4 regions of the Phytohabitans sp. LJ34 genome follow, and region 4 is predicted to be linked to each of the others. Evidence: riboswitches for the same ligand, from Rfam matches in the RefSeq annotation. Region 4 holds a riboswitch; each other region holds the start of a gene.

Region 1 (4,203 bases), on a different contig from region 4:
ACCGAGACGTTCGTGCTGCCGGTGCTCACGTACACCCAGCCGGAGGCGGTCACCCACGGCCTGCGATGGCGGCACGCGACGCTCGACCTGGCCCGGGAGCGCGCGCAGACGCTGGGGCTCAAGGGCGCGGCGTTCCCGTGGCGCACGGTGCGCGGGCACGAGTGCTCCGGCTACTGGCCGGCCGGCACCGCGGCCTTCCACATCGGCGCCGACATCGCCGACGCCGTGCAGCGCTACGTCGTAGCGACAGGCGACCACGACTTCGAACGCGAGGTCGGCCTGGAGCTGCTCGTCGACACCGCGCGGCTGTGGCGCTCGCTGGGTCACCACGACCGGCACGGCGTCTTCCACATCGACGGGGTCACCGGCCCCGACGAGTACACCGCGGTGGTTAACGACAACATCTACACCAACCTGATGGCGCAAAAAAACCTCGTCGGTGCCGCCGACGCGGCCCTGCGCCACCCGGAGCAGGCCCGCCGGCTCGGCGTCGACGAGGAGGAGGCAGCGTCCTGGCGCGACGCGGCCACCGCCATGCACGTCCCGTACGACAAGGAGCTGGGCGTACACCAGCAGTGCGAAGAGTTCACCCGGCTCCAGGAGTGGGACTTCGCGGCCACCCCGCCCAGTGGCTACCCGCTGCTGCTCAACTACCCGTACTTCGACCTGTACCGCAAGCAGGTTCTCAAGCAGGCCGACCTGGTGCTCGCCATGCACTGGCGGGGCGACGCGTTCACCCCGGAGCAGAAGGCACGCAACTTCGCCTACTACGAGCAGCGCACCGTCCGCGACTCGTCGCTGTCGACGTGCACCCAGGCGGTCATGGCGGCCGAGGTGGGCCATCTGGAGCTGGCCCACGACTACCTGGGCGAGGCCGCGCTCATGGACCTGCACGACATCCACAACAACACCCGCGAGGGCCTGCACATCGCCGCGCTCGCCGGCGCCTGGCTGGCCGTCGTGGCGGGCCTGGGCGGCATGCGCGACCACGGCGGCAACCTGTCCTTCGCGCCACGGCTGCCCAGCCGGATCAACCACATGGAGTTCTCGCTGCTGTGGCGGGGCCTTCGACTCCGGGTCGCCGTCCAGCCGCACGAGGTGACCTACTCGCTGCGCAACGGCGGCGACGGCGCCAAGCTCGACCTCCTGCACCACGGGGAGCACGTCACGGTCACCAGCGACACCCCGCTGACCCTGGCGATCCCCGCGCTGGCACCGGTGGGCCCCCCGCCGCGCCAGCCCTTCGGCCGGGCCCCCGCCCGCCGCATGCCAGACCAGTAGGCAGACCGAAACGAAGCCCCGCGCCACCGCGCGGGGCTTTTTCGTAGCTCGAATCCTGGGTCAGAGCATCGAGATGTGTACGTGGTTCGTATGGTCGCTGGAGGGATCGCCGCCGGCGCCGCCGTAGGCCCGCCAGCCGGTGGCCGGGGACCAGAACTGGCGGTACCAGATCACGTACATCACGCCGAGACGGTCGGCGTTGCGCACGAAATAGGCGGCGAGGTTGTTGCCGTAGAGCCTGGCGGCACCGGTGGCGTCGCCGCCGAAGCTGTTCCTTTCCGAGGACCAGTCGCAGGCGCGGCCCTTCGGATGCTCGTACGGCCCGCCGGGGCGGTAGCAGCTGACGAAGCGGTCGAAGCCCAGCCGCTGGGTTTCCTTGAGCATGTGCAGCGTGCGCGGCGTGATGCAGCGGCCGGTCGTGGGGTCGCCGGCGGTGCAGCCCTGCGGGGAGAAGCCGCCGTTGCTGTTGCGGGGCGCGGGCCGGGCCACCGGGGAGGTGGCGCTGACGAAGCCGCCGGTCGCCTTGCCGCCGACCAGTTGGAGCGCCTTTTCCGCTTCGGACTTCTGCTTGGCCATGATGGCGAGCTGCTTCTGCTCTTCCTTGAGCTCGGCGTCAATCGCCGCCTTGGCGCGATCGGCCTGGTCGAGGGCGGCGTTGAGCCGGGCCAGGCGTGCGTTGTCGCGGGCGGCGAACAGGTCGAGGGTGGCCGCCCGCTGGAGGAACTCGTCGGGGGAGGAGCTGTTGAGCAGCACGCTCATCGGGCCGATGCGGCCGTTGCGGTAGGAGGCGGCGACCAGGAGCTGGATCTCGGGCTCCATCGCCTTGACCTTCTCCTGGGCCTGGTTCAGCTGGAGTTGGAGCTGTAGCTGCCGGCCGCGCGACTTGTTGACGGCGTTGCGGGCTTCGATGTATCCCTTGCTCGTTTCGGACAGCACGTCCCGCAGCAGCGGCGAGCTGCCCTCGTCACCGGGGTTGGGTTTCGGGGCGGCCGACGCGCCGAGCGGTCCTAGCGTCACCCCGGAAAGCAACGCGGCCGCCGAGGCGACCAGGGCTACGGCCAGCGACCAGCGCCGGCGACGTACGGGTGGCGTCATACGCGATTCCTCCCATCGGCCGCCGGCCGGGTTAGCTGACGGATTCGGGACGGAAGGATCCCTACCGCGGACCGCGGATTCACCCCAGTAACCTGGTTCCCCGACTCGCCCTGGGCGGGCGATTAGGCGGCGGTGTGCCGCCGACGCCGTGGGGGCGCCGCCGCGCGGCAGACCGCCGAAGAGCTTACCTGATCGACAGTGGACTCAGGCAGCGCTCTGACCAGGGAAAAGATTCGGTAGCCGCGTGTGGTTAATCGATGACGCGTGGTTCACTCGCGTTTCCTTCATTCCACAGTCGATCGAGGCCGGTCACACAGTAGGTGCGTGGCGCCTCGCTCTTCGTGGTGTCGGTCCATGTGGTGTCGCGGGTCGTGGCCACCAGTCGGGCCGCTTCACCGTCGACCCGGTAGACCGCGTAGCTTGCCGCGTCGCCATCCCAACGCAGGCGGGCACCGTCGACCTCCAGCTCCGGGGCCGGCGGGCGTTTGCCGGGCAGGTGTGCCATCGCCGGCACCAGCGCCGGCTCGGCGTAGTGGGCGGCCGCGTACCGGGACACCGCCCCGAGCCGGTCCGCCTTCACCTGGCGCGCGCTGAAGTGCACGCTGCCGGTGACCCGGTACTTGCGGTTGAGGGCGAGCTGCTTGTCGAGCTGGCCCGGGTCGCGCCACGCGCCTTTCTGCCCGATGCGGTAGTCGGCCTGGCCGACGTAGAGCTGCACCGGGCTGTCGGCCACCAGGTCGGACCACCAGGGCAGCAGCTTGGCGTAGTCGGCGATCGCGAAGCCGATGTGCCAGTACAGCTGCGGCACGATGTAGTCGACCCACCGCTCCTGCACCCAGCGTCGCGTGTCCGCGTAGATCGCGTCGTAGCTTTGCAGTCCTCGGGTGGGCGAGCCGAGCGGGTCGGTCGAGGCGTTGCGCCAGATGCCGAAGGGGCTGATGCCGAACTTCACCCACGGCTTGGCCGCTTTGATCCGTTCGTTGGTCTCCTTGACGAGCAGGTTGACGTTGTCGCGGCGCCAGTCGGCCTTGTTGTTGATGCCCCGGCTGTGTGCCTTGAACGCGGCCGCGTCGTTGAAGTCCTCGCGCCCCTTCGGGTAGGGGTAGAAGAAGTCGTCGAAGTGCACACCGTCGATGTCGTACCGGTTGACCGCGTCGAGGATCGAGTCCTCCACAAACTTGCGCGCCTCCGGGATGCCGGGGTTGTAGTGCAGCCGGCTGCCCTTGCCCTTGGCCGGGTAGGGCACCGCCCAGTCGGGGTGCGCGCGCAGCGGATGGTTGGGCGGCAGCTCCGCGAAGACGCCGGAGCGGCTCGCCTTGTACGGGTTGAACCAGGCGTGGAACTCCATGTTGCGGGCGTGCGTTTCGGCGATCATGAAGGCCATCGGGTCCCACCCCGGACCTTGCCCGTCGCTTCGCCCGGTCAGGTAGTACGACCACGGTGCGTAGTCGGACTGCCAGAACGCGTCGCCGGCCGGCCGCACGTGCACGAAGACCGCGTTGTGGCCGCGCCGCTGTGCCAGGTCGAGCCAGCCCCGGTACTCCGCCTTGACCTGATCCTCGGGTAGGCCGGGGCGGCTGGGCCAGTCGGTGTTGTTGACGGTGGTCAGCCACATGCCCCGCAGTTGGCGGTCGGCGGTGAGCGCGTGGCCGGCGCAGGTGCTGGTCACGGCGGCGGGCTCGGGGGCGGCACCTGGCCGGGTCTGCCAGCGAGCGATACCGACAGTGACGAGCACGGCGACCGCCAGCAGCACGGCTAGCTGGACCCGGGGGCGATGGTCCACCGCACCACTATGCCGTGACATCCCGGGATGGCGAAATGTCGTGC
Region 2 (4,203 bases), on a different contig from region 4:
CGCGCGGCGAGCGCCCGCTTGGCGATCCGGTCCTCCAGCGAGTGGTAGGACAGGACCACCGCGCGGCCACCCGGCGCGAGGGCGTCGAGCGCGAACGGCAGCGCCCTTTCCAGCGCGGCCAGCTCGCCGTTTACCTCGATGCGAAGTGCTTGGAACGTTCTCTTGGCGGGGTGCCCCCCGGTGCGCCTCGCCGCCGCGGGTATCGCGTCCCGCACCAGCGCGGCCAGCCGTGCCGACGAGGTGATGGGCGCCTTCGCCCGCTCGCGCACGATCGCCGCGGCGATCCGTGCGGCGAACTTCTCCTCGCCGTACACCCGCAGCACCCTGATCAGCTCGGGCGCCTCGTACTCGTTGACGACCTCCTCGGCCGTCCGGCCGCGGGTCTGGTCCATGCGCATGTCCAGCGGCGCGTCCTGCGCGTAGGCGAACCCGCGGTCGGGCGCGTCGAGCTGGAGGGACGACACCCCGAGGTCGAAGAGCACCCCGTCGACCCGCTCGTAGTCGAGCAGGTCGAGCACCCGCGGCAGCTCGTCGTAGACCGCGTGCACGAGGTGCGCGCGCCCGCGGAACGGCTCCAGCCGGGCCCGCGCGTGCGCGAGCGCCTCGGTGTCCCGGTCGAGTCCGATCAGGACGGTCCGGGGATGCGCCCGGAGCACCGCCTCCGCGTGGCCGCCGAGCCCGAGGGTGGCGTCCACGTGCACGGTCGTACGGTCACCCCGGTCGAGCGCGGGCGCGAGCAGCGCGAGGCACCGCTCCAGCAGCACCGGCACGTGCGTGCCGCGCAGCTCCCCCATCTCGACCCCCAGTGACCCGCCCGTGTGCCCATGCGCCCGGTGCCCGAAGAACCGTGCGCCGTACTGCCAGATCCCCATCCGCTCTTCCGTGAGCCTCCTTCGCGGGGAGGCCGGGACGCGCCTGACATCGGGGAAGAGACGTCAGGTGCAGGAGCGGCTGGAGATCTCGCAGTACGGCGTCTGCCAGCCCTTAGAGTCCTCCGGGCAGCACCCCCTCCTCGATGCCCGCGAAGTCGTCTTCGCTCTCGGAGAGATAGGTGTCCCACGCTTGCTTGTCCCAGATCTCCACCCGGCTGCTCGCACCGATCACGACGAGTTCGCGGCTCAACCCGGCGTACTCCCGCAGGTGGCCCGGGATCGTCACCCGGCCCTGCTTGTCGGGCACCTCGTCGTGGGCGCTCGCGAAGAACACCCGGCTGTAGGCCCGAGCCGCCTTGTGTGTCATCGGCGTCTCGCGTAGCTGGCCCGCGATCCGCTGGAACTCGGGTGCTGGGAAGACGTAGAGGCAGCGCTCCTGCCCTTTTGTGATCACGACACCTCCCGCCAGCTCGTCGCGAAACTTCGCCGGAAGGATCAACCGGCCCTTTTCGTCCAGGCGCGGGGTGTGGGTGCCGAGAAACATCGGCCCACCCCCTCGCCTCTGGCGGCTTTCGCGGAGCCGCTGTCCCCCGGGGCCGGCGGGTCCCTCCGGTGAGTAACCCTGCCACTGCGCCCCACTGTACTCCACTTCCCTCCACTCGCAACCGGAATCGCAGCGTTGCTCGGGTGACCCCCTTGACAAAACCGCACGTCAAATGCGGTGGAGGGCGGTGGAGGGTCCGGATGGCGACAGGCCGGAGGGGGCAACCGACCCCAGAGACGATCCAGGGCAAACCCGGATGGGCTTGCCCTGGATCGTTGGGGGGATGGGGTGATGTATCGGTGCCGGGGAGGGAAGTGGAGCGACTAGGCGAGCCGGCGCACCACGTAGTTGCTCGACCAGATCTTGTGCTTGCCGACCCGCACACCGGCGCGCGGCGAGTCGTACATGTAGCCGCCGCCGGCGTAGATGCCGACGTGGGTGCCGTACGAGCCGGAGCGGATCACGATCAGGTCGCCGGGGAGCGCCTTGTTCTTCGCCACGCCGGTGCCCGAGCGCTGCTGGTCGTTCGCCTTGTGCGGGAGCACCCGCCCGGCGGCCTTCTTGTACACGTACTTGGTGAAGCCCGAGCAGTCGAAAGCCGAGGGTCCTACGGCGCCGAACTTGTACGGCTTGCCGATGTGCTTGCGCGCTTCGGCGAGCACCTTGGCCCGGCTGGCGATCACCGCGACCGAGGTCCGGCCGGTGACCGTCCCCTTGTACGAGCCACGTCCGCTGTAGACGGCCCGGTACATGCGGCTCTCGTACGGCTTGATGGAGAGGATCGACTTGCCGGTGGAGTAGACCGGACGGGTGCCGGTGCTGACCCACTTCCCGCCCTTCCACACCTGGAACTGGACGGTGCCGCCCCAGACCGCCTTGCGGGTGCTCGGGTCGGTGATCGTGGCAGTGAGCACCAGCGTGTTGCCCCACGGCAGGCGGGCGGTGTTCGGCTTGATCGTCACGTGTGGAGTGACCGACGCGGCCGCCTGCGCGGCGGCGACGGTGGTGGTCGACACGGGCGCGGCTTCGGCGAGCGCGGGACCGGCCAGCAGCTGGCCGGCGCACACGCAGAGCCCGACGGCGAGCGCGAGCCGGCCGGCCCGCCTTTTCGCGGGCAGCCTGTGCCGGCCCGAACGGAGTTCGTGCACGGTATGTGTTCCCTCCGGCACGCCTGCGAGGTGAGCTGTCGGGTTCGGGCGGGAAGGATTGCCCGGCCGCCGTGGCGGCTTCACCCCAAGGCCTCAGCCCGGCCGGGTCTCCCCGGCGTGGGTCGGGACCGCAGATCCTGGGTCCCCCGTCCCCGCCCGCTATGCCGTTGTGTGGCTCCAAGGTCCGCACCGGACGAGCGGGCAGGGCTCGGCGTGTCTCGGCGGCGCGGCCGGGTGAACGACCCGGCTCAACGTTTGTAGCGGATGCCGTTCTCCACACGCTGTGACGAGAATCTTACGGAGCGAGTTTGGCACGCAAGAATATGAGCGGTCGTTAAGGCCACTGTCCTAAATGTCGCGACACTCTGTCGAACTCGGACTCACGCTTCGTTGATCGCTCACGGTGAGTATCGCCACACACATCGCGCGCGACGGACGGTTTCCCGACGGTCGAGTGGAGATCCAGACTGCGTTGGTAACCTCGCCTCCGTGACGGACGGCAAGATGCCCCTGCGGGCGAAGGTCGCCAGCTCGGTCTCCCGCACGGCGGCCGCCCTGTCGCGAGCGGCTGGGCGCGGCGACGGTTCGGTGATCGGCGGCTGGATCGGCCTCAAGATCGACCCAGACCTCCTCGCCCACCTCGCCGCGGGGCGCGCGATCGCCCTGATCTCCGGCACCAACGGCAAGACCACCACGACCCGCCTCGCCGCGGCCGCCGTGGGCGTGCTCGGGCCGGTCGCGACAAACGGGTTCGGCGCCAACATGCCGACCGGCCACACCTCCGCGCTCGCCAAGGCCGGCCAGACGCCGTACGCGGTGCTGGAGGTCGACGAGCACTACCTGCCCAGGGTGCTGGTCGCCACCGAGCCGCGCGTGGTGGCACTGCTCAACCTCTCCCGTGACCAGCTCGACCGGGCCAAAGAGGTCGCGATGATGGCCCAGATGTGGCGCACCGCGCTTGCCGAGCACCCCGGCGTGCACGTGGTGGCCAACGCCGACGACCCGATGGTCGTGTGGGCCGCCGCCGGTTCTCCCGCCGTCACGTGGTTTAGCGCCGGCCAGCGGTGGCATGACGACTCATGGGTTTGCCCCGAGTGCGGCTCGCCGATCGAGCGCCAGGCCGACCAGTGGTGGTGCACCGGCTGCTCGCTGCGCCGGCCGGTGCCGCAGTGGGTGGTCGAGGACGAGGGCGTGGTCGACCCGCGCGGCGCCTGGCACAAGATCTCGCTCCAGCTCCCCGGCCGGGTCAACCTCGGCAACGCGGCCACCGCGCTCGCCGTGGCGGCCCAGTTCGGCGTCCGCCCGACCGACGCGGTCTCCCGCCTCTCCACGGTCGCCTCGGTCGCCGGCCGGTACGCCCAGGTGGTCCGCGACGGCCGCAACATCCGGCTGCTGCTCGCCAAAAACCCGGCGAGCTGGCTGGAGGCGTTCGACATGGCCGATAACGCGCCGACACTGCTCTCGATCAACGCGCGCGACCCCGACGGGCTCGACACGTCGTGGCTGTTCGACGTCGACTTCAGCCCGCTGCGCGGCCGCCAGGTGCTCATCACCGGTGACCGTGCGTACGACCTGGCGGTACGCCTCGAGGTGAACGACGTGCGGTTCCAGCACGTACGTACCTTCGGCGAGGCGGTGC
Region 3 (4,203 bases), on a different contig from region 4:
AACTACATGGACTACAGCACGGACGCGTGCATGCTCGAATTTACGCCGGGGCAGGCATCTCGCATGCTCGCGGGCTGGGACGCGTTTCGCGCGCCGTAGTGGGGGCGGCCGACGGGTCGAGCCACACCTGCACCGCGGGGCGGGCCGGCGGCTCGACCGCGAAGGGGGTGGCGCCATTGCGCCCGTGGCGGGCCAGCATCGCGACGTCGACCGTGAACTCGAACAGCTGCCAATCGACCTGTGGCGCCGCCCGCAGGTGGCCGGCCAGGCGGGCGACCTTGGCGCGGTCGGTGACCACCGTGGCCCGGCCGGCCAGATAGGCCTCGTCGTCGCTGTCTTCCGGTGGGAACGAGTGCAGCGCGTATCGCCCGTCGCGCTCCAGGTCGCGCCGCTTGGGCGAGTCGACCACGAAGCAATACAGCCCGTCGTCCGTGATGACCGGCGAGACCGGGTGGACCCGCGGGCCGCCGTCGGCGCGCACGGTCGCCAGGTAGCCCAGGCCGGGACCGTATTGCAGCATGAGGGCGCGGATCGCCTCCGACAGGCGGGGCTCGTCGGCACTAAAGTCGGACCAGGATGCCATGCCCAACATCCTATCGAACATATGTTCGAGGCAGGTAGTCCCCTATGGTGTGTTGATGCTGCTCTCCGACCGTGACCTCGTGACCGAGATCAAGGCGGGCGGCCTCGCGCTCGATCCCTTCGAGCCGGCGCTGGTCCAGCCCTCGAGCATCGACGTGCGGCTCGACCGGCTCTTCCGCGTGTTCAACAACCACCTGTACACGCACATCGACCCGTCGGTGCAGCAGGACGAGCTGACCTCGCAGGTCGAGGTGCCGCCGGGCCAGCCGTTCGTGCTGCACCCGGGTGAGTTCGTGCTGGCCTCCACGCTGGAGGTCATCTCCCTCGGCGACCAGCTCGCCGGCCGCCTGGAGGGCAAGTCGAGCCTGGGTCGCCTGGGGCTGCTCACGCACTCGACGGCCGGCTTCATCGACCCGGGCTTCAGTGGCCACGTCACGCTCGAGCTGTCCAATGTGGCCAACCTGCCGATCACGCTCTGGCCGGGCATGAAGATCGGCCAGCTCTGCATCTTCCGGCTCTCGTCGCCAGCCGAGCACCCCTACGGCTCGACCGTCTACGGCTCCCGCTACCAGGGCCAGCGCGGCCCCACACCGAGCCGGGCCTGGAAAAACTGGCGCACCTGGCCGACGACCACCTAAAAGATCCACTTCAAGACAAAGATGTGAGCTACCGCGACGTCCGTCGTGGTCCAGACCGCTGCTCCCGCGGCCTCACCCGTCCGCTGTTGGTCTTGCAGCGCGGACGTGGCAGCGGAGGCCGGGGATCTCGGCTCGCCCTGCGAGCCGCCGGCCTGCGCGGTCTCCGGCGGGAGCGGCGGTCCGCAGCTGACGCGGCCCGGGAAATCTGGCCCAAGCAAGAAACGCCCTCCCATCCCGGATGGATGGGAGGGCGTCTCCTTTACTGGCCGGTGCGGTCGCGTGACGGGGGAACACGCGACTGGCGCGGCCACGGGGGTGGGTAACGCTTATCCGGGTCGGCCGTAGCTGTTGATCGGCGCGGCGTTCATCGTGCGCATCCTGATCGGTACGCCGGGTTTGGACGCGTCGACGATGTAGCCGCCGCCAACGTAGATGCCGACATGGTGGAGGTCTGGGTAGTAGAAGATGAGGTCGCCGACCTTCAGGTCGCTCTTGCTGCTGATGGGGTCGACCGTGCCGCGCTGGCGGGCCGCGTTGTGTGGCAGCCCGACGCCGGCGGCCGCCCACGCCTTCATCGTGAGGCCCGAGCAGTCGTACGTGTCGGGGCCTTCGTTACCGAAGACGTAGCCCTTGCCGATCTGCGCGCAGGCGAACTTGGCCGCCTTGGTGCCGGCGCTGCCGTCGTACTCGACGGGGCAGGGTGCCGGCCGGAGCTCGCCGATGCCGCCGCCCTCGCCGTACGCCTCGAGGCGCATCTTCTCCAGCTTGGCGATCTCGCCGTCGATCTGCTTCTTCTTCGCCGCCAGCTGCGCCTCTTCCTCGGTGAGCTGGCCGACGAGCTGGTCGAGCGGTGCCTTCTGCTCCGCGTACTTCGCGCGTAGGTCGACGACCGCCTGGATGTCGGCCTGCGAGCGGCGGGCGAAGACGTCGAGGATCTCGAGCTGGTTGGTGAAGGTGCTGGGCGAACCCGTCGTGAGGACCGCGTTGAGCGCCGAGAAGTTGCCGCCCTTGTACTGCTCGGCCGCGAACTCTCCGACCTTCTGCATCGCGAGGTCGATCTGGAGCTGGAGTGGCGCGATCTTCTTGGCGAGCGCCTGGGCCTTCTGGCGCTTGGCCTGGAGGTCGAGCCGGGTCGCGTTGTGCTTTTCCGCCAGCGGCTCCAGCTTGACCCAGGCAGCGTCGATCTGCTTTTCGATCTCGGCCGGCGTGGGCGCGGCGTGCGCCACGGTGCCACTGGAGAGCACGGTCGCGACAGCGACGAGAGCGGTGATTACGGTGCGACGCGCGGCATAGCGTGCCACCGGAGCCGTTACTCCTTCTCCCTGGCCGCCTACCGGGTTAGCTGACGGGTTCGGGCGGGAGAGCGCGCCCTACCGCTTTCGCGGATTCACCCCGAGGTGCTTGGGTCCCCGGCTCGTTTCTTGGTCCGACTCGGCGGGCTGAGCCGTGGTCTCCCAGGCTGGGAGGCCGACCGCCGGCTCAACGATCCCCAAGGGTAGGAGCGGCCCAATCACCCGCGCAAGCCGTGTGGACAACCCCTTCGGTCCGTATACCGGTTGGTAGCACCGCGTGTATCGAAACGGCCTCAGTCAATGGTTAGGAACACGTCGTCGAGCAGGCCGGCGTACTGGTCGTTGTCGAAGGACACGTTCTTTCCGCCGATTCGCAGTGGCTCGGAATTCACAATGGACACATTCGGTGGCACTGTGACCGCAGCGCGTGGCACGCCATCCACGGCGATCGACAGCAGGCGACCGGAGCGGGCGCAGGCGAGCGCGTGCCACCGCCCGTCGGCCACCGTCACCGGCGCGACCACCCGGTAGATCGTGGTCTTGCTCGCCAGCACGCAGCTCGGCTGGCCCGCCTTACCGTCGACCTGGAGCTTGAGCTGGGTGACGCCGCCGGTCGAAAACCCTTTCTGCACAACGTTCGCGCCGTCGCCCGTGTCCGCCGGCGCCATCAGCACCGAGGCACCGAACCGCACGCCACGGGTGCCCGGGTTGAGCTCGGGCGCGGGCAGGCCTTCGAGGATCACGCGGGGGCAGCCGGGCGCCACGCACCGCGGCGGGAAGCGTGCCGCCCACCCGGCGCCGTGTGGCGTGTAGGCCAGCGTGCCGCGGGGGTTCAGCGGGTACCGCCCGTCAACGTCCGCGACCGGGCCGAGCCACCAGCCGTCGAACGTGTACCGCAACGACAGTGCCGGCTCGCGGTCGGCCGACGGCCGCGCGGAGGCGGCGAGGAGCAGGCTCGCGAGCCCGAAGAGGACAACCGCCAGCCGGCGCGTCGTGTGCATCTTGCGCGACATTGCTCGATTGTGGAGATTCGTGGCGAGACGGACAATCCCCCGGCCGAGGGGCCTGAAGGTTTTTTACGTAGACACGAGATCCGGCGGAATCTATTGACGACAACCACTCGACCCAGCCAGGGTTTCTCCATGCCCAACCTGACAACGCGCATCGCCCTCACCACAGCGGTGGTCGGCGCGGCGACCCTGGTGCCGGCCGTCCCCACCCTCGCGTCCAGCCCGCAGGACACCAGGCAGCAGGAGTACGCGGCCGCCGCGGCGGAGTACGGCGTGCCGGAGAGCGTCCTGCTCGCCGTGTCCTACCTGGAGTCCCGCTGGGACACCAACGCCGGCACGCCCAGCACCAGCGGCGGGTACGGCCCGATGCACCTCACCGACGCCGCGTACGTGACGTCGCTGCCGGGTGGCAACCACCACGACCACGACGGCGAGGACCCGCGCGGCGACGACAGCCGCCAAGCCCGAAACGTCGACTCGGGCGGCGTGCCGGCTCCGGCGCCCGAGGCGCTGCAAACGCTCGACCGGGCGGCGGCGATCACCGGCGCGTCCGAGGAGGCGCTGCGTTCCACCCCGGCGGCGAACATCGGCGGCGGGGCGGCGCTTCTCGCCTCGTACCAGAGAAGCATTGGTGGACCGGCGGGGAGCGTGAGTGACCCGGCGGCCTGGTACGGCGCGGTG
Region 4 (4,203 bases):
CGTCGATCGCGCCCATGCCGGTGACCACCGCGTAGAGCAGGACCGCCCGGCTCACGGTCCGGTTGGCGCGCACCTCGGCGAGACCTGCTCGCAGCGTCTTGGCGTAGCTGCCGCCGGTTTCCTCCACCCGCGACGCCTCGGGGAAGGACAGCGCGACCGGCACGACGGCCAGGCTGACGAGGATGCTGGCCAGGCCGACCAGCGGGTACCCGCCGAGCAGGAACGCCGGCGTGGCGAGCACCATCGCGGCCAGCTCCGCCACGAGAGCGGTGGTTTGCGCCAGCCCGGCCGTGCGCACGTAGCGGTCGGTGGCGTCCGCGGCGGCGAGCTCGTCGTAGACGAGCGCCTCCACGCTGCCGGAGGTCATCGCGGTCGACGCGCCCCACAGCACGAACCCGGCGGCGAAGGCGGCGTACGAGGGGAAGAACGTCCACAGTGCGAAGCCGATGGCCCGGAGGACGGCGGCGATCGCGACAAGCCGGCGGCGCGAGTACGCGTCCGCCAACGCTCCGGACGGTATCTCCAGCGTGAAGCCGACGACCGACCAGATCACGAACAGCGAGGAGATCTGCCCCGTGCCGAGCCCGGCGTCGGCGAAGAGCAGCGCGTAGACCGGGTAGAGGAGCACGCCCTCGGTGCAGGCGCGCAGGGCGCAGAGGCGCCAGGCGGTGCTACGTCATGCGGGATGGCGCGTGGGCTCGACCATGGGGCAACCGTGTCACCCCCTGGTCGAGCCCGTCAACGCACTTACTCGACGACCGATAGATGCACGTGGTTGGTGTGCAGCTCGCTGGGGCCGCAACAGCCGCTGTACGACTTCCAACCACTGCTGGGCAGCCAGATCTGTTTGAACCAGATCACGTAGAGCACGCCCAGCCGGCTCGCGTTCTTGATGAAGAAGTTGGACAGGTTGTTGCCGTACGTCTTCGCCGAACCGGACGCCGTGCCGCCGAAGACGTCGCCCGAGTCGACGCCCCAGTCGCAGGCCCGACCCTTCGGGTGCTCACCCGACCCGCCGCTGCGGTAGCAGGAGACGAAGATCTTGAAGCCGGCTCCCTTGGCCTGCTGCACCGCGTGCCACAGGCGGGGCGTGATGCACCCGTTGCCGGAGGTCGGGTCGGGGCTGATCGAGCAGCCGGACCCACCGGAGAACCCGGACGCGTTGGCGGCGCTGCCACTCCCGCTGGGACCGCTGGCGTTCTCGCCGCCGCCGGCGTTCTTCAACGCGGTCTCCGCCTGCTTCTTGCGGGCGGCCATGATCTGCACCTGCTTCTGCTGCTCGCGGATCTCGTTGTCGATCGCGAGCTTGGCGCGGGTCACCTCGTCTTTGGTGTCGAGCAGGTCGCGGAGCTTCTTGTCTTCGGTGGCGGCCACCGTGTCGAGCGCCGCGGCCCGGTCGACGAAGCCCTCCGGCGAGGTGCTGTTGAGCATCGCGGAGATCGGGCCGAGCCGGCCCCGGCGGTAGGCCGCGTTGGCCACCTCGCCGATCACGGCCGTTTTGGTGACCAGGTCACGCTCCAATTGGGCCAGTTGGGTGGTCAGCTCCCGCTGGCGCTTCTTGGACGTGTCCAGAGTCTTCTGCGCGGCGACGAAGCCCTTGCTCGCCGCGTCGAGCTGCTCGCGCAGGGTAGCGGTGCCGCCCTCGTCGTCGTTGGGTGCGGCGGTCGCCGGCCCCGCTGGTAAGCCGATCAGCGCGAACGCCGCGGTGACAAGCACCGCGACGAGGCCGACCCGGCTGCGGGCATGACCCATCAACCATCCTTCCAGTCAGCCGCCTACCGAGTTAGCTGACGGGTTCGGGACGGAAGTCTCCCTACCGCTGTCGCGGATTCACCCCAGTGGATCGGTGGTTCCCCGGCTCGCCCGAGGGCGACTCGGCGGCGGCCAACACCGGCGCCGGGGGGCGCCGCCGGGCGTTGACCGGAGCCGAGAATAGCGGCTTTCCATTGATGTGCCCACTGTTGTACCGATGGTGACGAATCAAGTACGCCCTGCTCAGGGGCGCTTTCACCACGTCGTGGGGTGGCAGTCGCCGGGTCGCGGCTCGACCTGGAGGGTGGCGTGCCCGATCTCGAAGTCGTCGTGCAGCGCCTCCCGTGCCGCGACCAACACCGGCCCCACCTGCGCGGACTCCTCCAGCGTGAGGTGCGCGGAAGCGACGTCCATGCCCGACGTCAGCGTCCACACATGCAGGTCGTGCACGTCGCACACACCGGGCACGGCGGCGAGGCGCCGCTGCACCGCGGTCACGTCGAGGTGTTCCGGCGCGGCCTGCACCAGGATGCGTACGGCCGCCCGGGCCAGCCGCCACGTGCGCGGGAGGATGAACAGGCCGACGGCCACCGCGATGATCGGGTCGGCGTACGCCCAGCCGGTCAGCCCGATCACGGCCGCGGCGACGATCACACCCACCGAGCCGAGCAGGTCGCCGAGCACCTCCAGGTAGGCGCCGCGCACGTTGATGCTCTCCCGCGCGCCCGAACGCAGCAGCCCGAACGCCACAAGGTTGGCGACGAGGCCGGCGACCGCCACGACGAGCATCGGGCCGGCGGGCACGTCGGGCGGGTCGCCGAAGCGGCGCACGGCCTCGACCAGCACGTAGATCGCCACGCCGAAGAGCAGGACGGCGTTGGCGAGAGCGGCGAGGACCTCCAGGCGATACAGCCCGAATGTGCGCTGTGGGTCGCCGGCCGCCTTGGACGCCCCTCTGCCGGCCCGCGCCGCGTCCGTGGCGCCGTCGCGGGTGGGCGCCGCGGCGGCGGACGCAGCCCAGATCGCCGCGAGCGCCATGCCGATGCCGAGCACGTCGGTGAACATGTGGCCGGCGTCGGAGAGCAGGGCCAGCGAGCCGGTGAGCAGGGCGGCCACCGCCTCGATCACCATGAAGACCGCGAGCAGGGCGAACGCGGCCCAGAGCCGCCCGCGGTGGCGCTCCCCCGCGCGTGCGACGTCCGCTCCGTGATCGTGTCCGGCTCCCATGGGCCAAGAATATATGCTGACATTGCTATGTATGCAAAAATGGCACTGGCAATCAGTGTCATCGGGCGTTCTCATAATTGAGCGTTCAACGTCGAACCGATGGGTAAAGACGTACGTGAATTCTGATGTGGACCGATCACAGGGAGTACCCATCGTGCTGACCAGACGAGCCCTGATCACCTCATCCGCCGCCGCGGCCCTCACCGCGGCCACAGTCACCGTCCCGGGCGCGGCCAGCGCCCACGGCTCCGGCCACCGGCTCTTCCCTGACTCCTTCCCGCTGCCGAACGCGTTCCAGCCCGAGGGCATCGCGATCGGGCGGGCGCCGTTCGCGTACTTCGGCTCGCTCGCCAACGGCGACATCTACCGCGCCAACCTGGCCACCGGCCGCGGGAAGATCATCTCCGCCGGCCCCGGCACCCCGTCGGTAGGCCTCAAGATCGACGACCGTGGGCGGCTCTTCGTCGCCGGCGGTGCGGCTGGCAACGGCCGCGTGGTCGACACGCACAGCGGCCGCATCCTGGCGTCGTGGACGTTCGCGACCGCACCCACCTTCGTCAACGACGTGGTGCTCACCCCCAAGGGCGCGTTCTTCACCGACTCCAACCAGCCGTTCCTCTACAAGGTGCCGCTGAGCCTGCGCGGCGAGCCGGTCAAGCTCCCGCTCACCGGTGACCTCGTCTACCAGACCGGCTTCAACGTCAACGGCATCGCCCGCACGCCCGACGGGCGCGGCCTGCTGGTCGTGCAGTCCAACACCGCCACGCTCTTCCGGGTCGACCCGGACACCGGCGTGACCAGGGCCGTCGACCTCGGCGGCTACGCGCTGACCAACGGCGACGGCCTGCTGACCATCGGCCGCACGCTCTACGTGGTGCAAAACCGCCTCAACCAGGTCGCCGTATTCGCGCTCGACAAGCGTGGCCTCAGCGGCCGGCTCACCGGCACGCGCACCAACCCCAACTTCGACGTGCCCACCACCGTGGCGGCCTTCGGCGACCGGCTCTACCTGCCGAACGCCCGCTTCGGCGTGACCGTGACCCCCGACACCACCTACAGCGCCAACGTCGTCAAGCGCTGAGTGGCTCGGGAGAGGGCGACATAGAGCGTCCGTGCGCCGGCGTCGGTCCTTATCTCTTCGGGTGAGATGAGGACCACGCCGTCGTACTCCATGCCCTTGGCCTGAAGGCTCGTGACCACCTGGAGGCGGTCGGTGGGCAGGCC

The links. A riboswitch is a leader RNA that binds a small molecule or an ion and turns the genes downstream of it on or off. The one in region 4 is predicted to bind cyclic di-AMP.
Region 1: linked by a shared signal. The riboswitch ahead of ACTMTJ_RS00525 (coiled-coil domain-containing protein) and the one ahead of ACTMTJ_RS42780 (coiled-coil domain-containing protein) in region 4 are both predicted to bind cyclic di-AMP.
Region 2: linked by a shared signal. The riboswitch ahead of ACTMTJ_RS05860 (NlpC/P60 family protein) and the one ahead of ACTMTJ_RS42780 (coiled-coil domain-containing protein) in region 4 are both predicted to bind cyclic di-AMP.
Region 3: linked by a shared signal. The riboswitch ahead of ACTMTJ_RS11245 (C40 family peptidase) and the one ahead of ACTMTJ_RS42780 (coiled-coil domain-containing protein) in region 4 are both predicted to bind cyclic di-AMP.

Annotation. Positions count from the first base shown of each region.
Region 1 covers NZ_JBQHDG010000001.1:107,230-111,432, forward strand. Annotated here, with positions in the region: gene ACTMTJ_RS00520 (glycoside hydrolase family 65 protein) at 1-1,281, shown strand, start outside; gene ACTMTJ_RS00525 (coiled-coil domain-containing protein) at 1,342-2,376, opposite strand; cyclic di-AMP (ydaO/yuaA leader) riboswitch at 2,381-2,515, opposite strand; gene ACTMTJ_RS00530 (glycoside hydrolase family 10 protein) at 2,627-4,159, opposite strand.
Region 2 covers NZ_JBQHDG010000003.1:93,437-97,639, reverse strand. Annotated here, with positions in the region: partial or broken gene rsmH (16S rRNA (cytosine(1402)-N(4))-methyltransferase RsmH) at 1-794, opposite strand, end outside; gene mraZ (division/cell wall cluster transcriptional repressor MraZ) at 985-1,416, opposite strand; gene ACTMTJ_RS05860 (NlpC/P60 family protein) at 1,740-2,564, opposite strand; cyclic di-AMP (ydaO/yuaA leader) riboswitch at 2,570-2,692, opposite strand; gene ACTMTJ_RS05855 (MurT ligase domain-containing protein) at 3,069-4,203, shown strand, end outside.
Region 3 covers NZ_JBQHDG010000005.1:268,880-273,082, reverse strand. Annotated here, with positions in the region: gene ACTMTJ_RS11260 (zinc metalloprotease) at 1-99, shown strand, start outside; gene ACTMTJ_RS11255 (pyridoxamine 5'-phosphate oxidase family protein) at 41-583, opposite strand; gene dcd (dCTP deaminase) at 639-1,220, shown strand; gene ACTMTJ_RS11245 (C40 family peptidase) at 1,547-2,521, opposite strand; cyclic di-AMP (ydaO/yuaA leader) riboswitch at 2,532-2,667, opposite strand; gene ACTMTJ_RS11240 (LamG-like jellyroll fold domain-containing protein) at 2,806-3,525, opposite strand; gene ACTMTJ_RS11235 (N-acetylmuramoyl-L-alanine amidase) at 3,655-4,203, shown strand, end outside.
Region 4 covers NZ_JBQHDG010000038.1:11,990-16,192, forward strand. Annotated here, with positions in the region: gene ACTMTJ_RS42775 (MFS transporter) at 1-628, opposite strand, end outside; gene ACTMTJ_RS42780 (coiled-coil domain-containing protein) at 748-1,752, opposite strand; cyclic di-AMP (ydaO/yuaA leader) riboswitch at 1,757-1,890, opposite strand; gene ACTMTJ_RS42785 (cation diffusion facilitator family transporter) at 2,008-2,979, opposite strand; gene ACTMTJ_RS42790 (SMP-30/gluconolactonase/LRE family protein) at 3,134-4,060, shown strand; gene ACTMTJ_RS42795 (HelD family protein) at 4,033-4,203, opposite strand, start outside.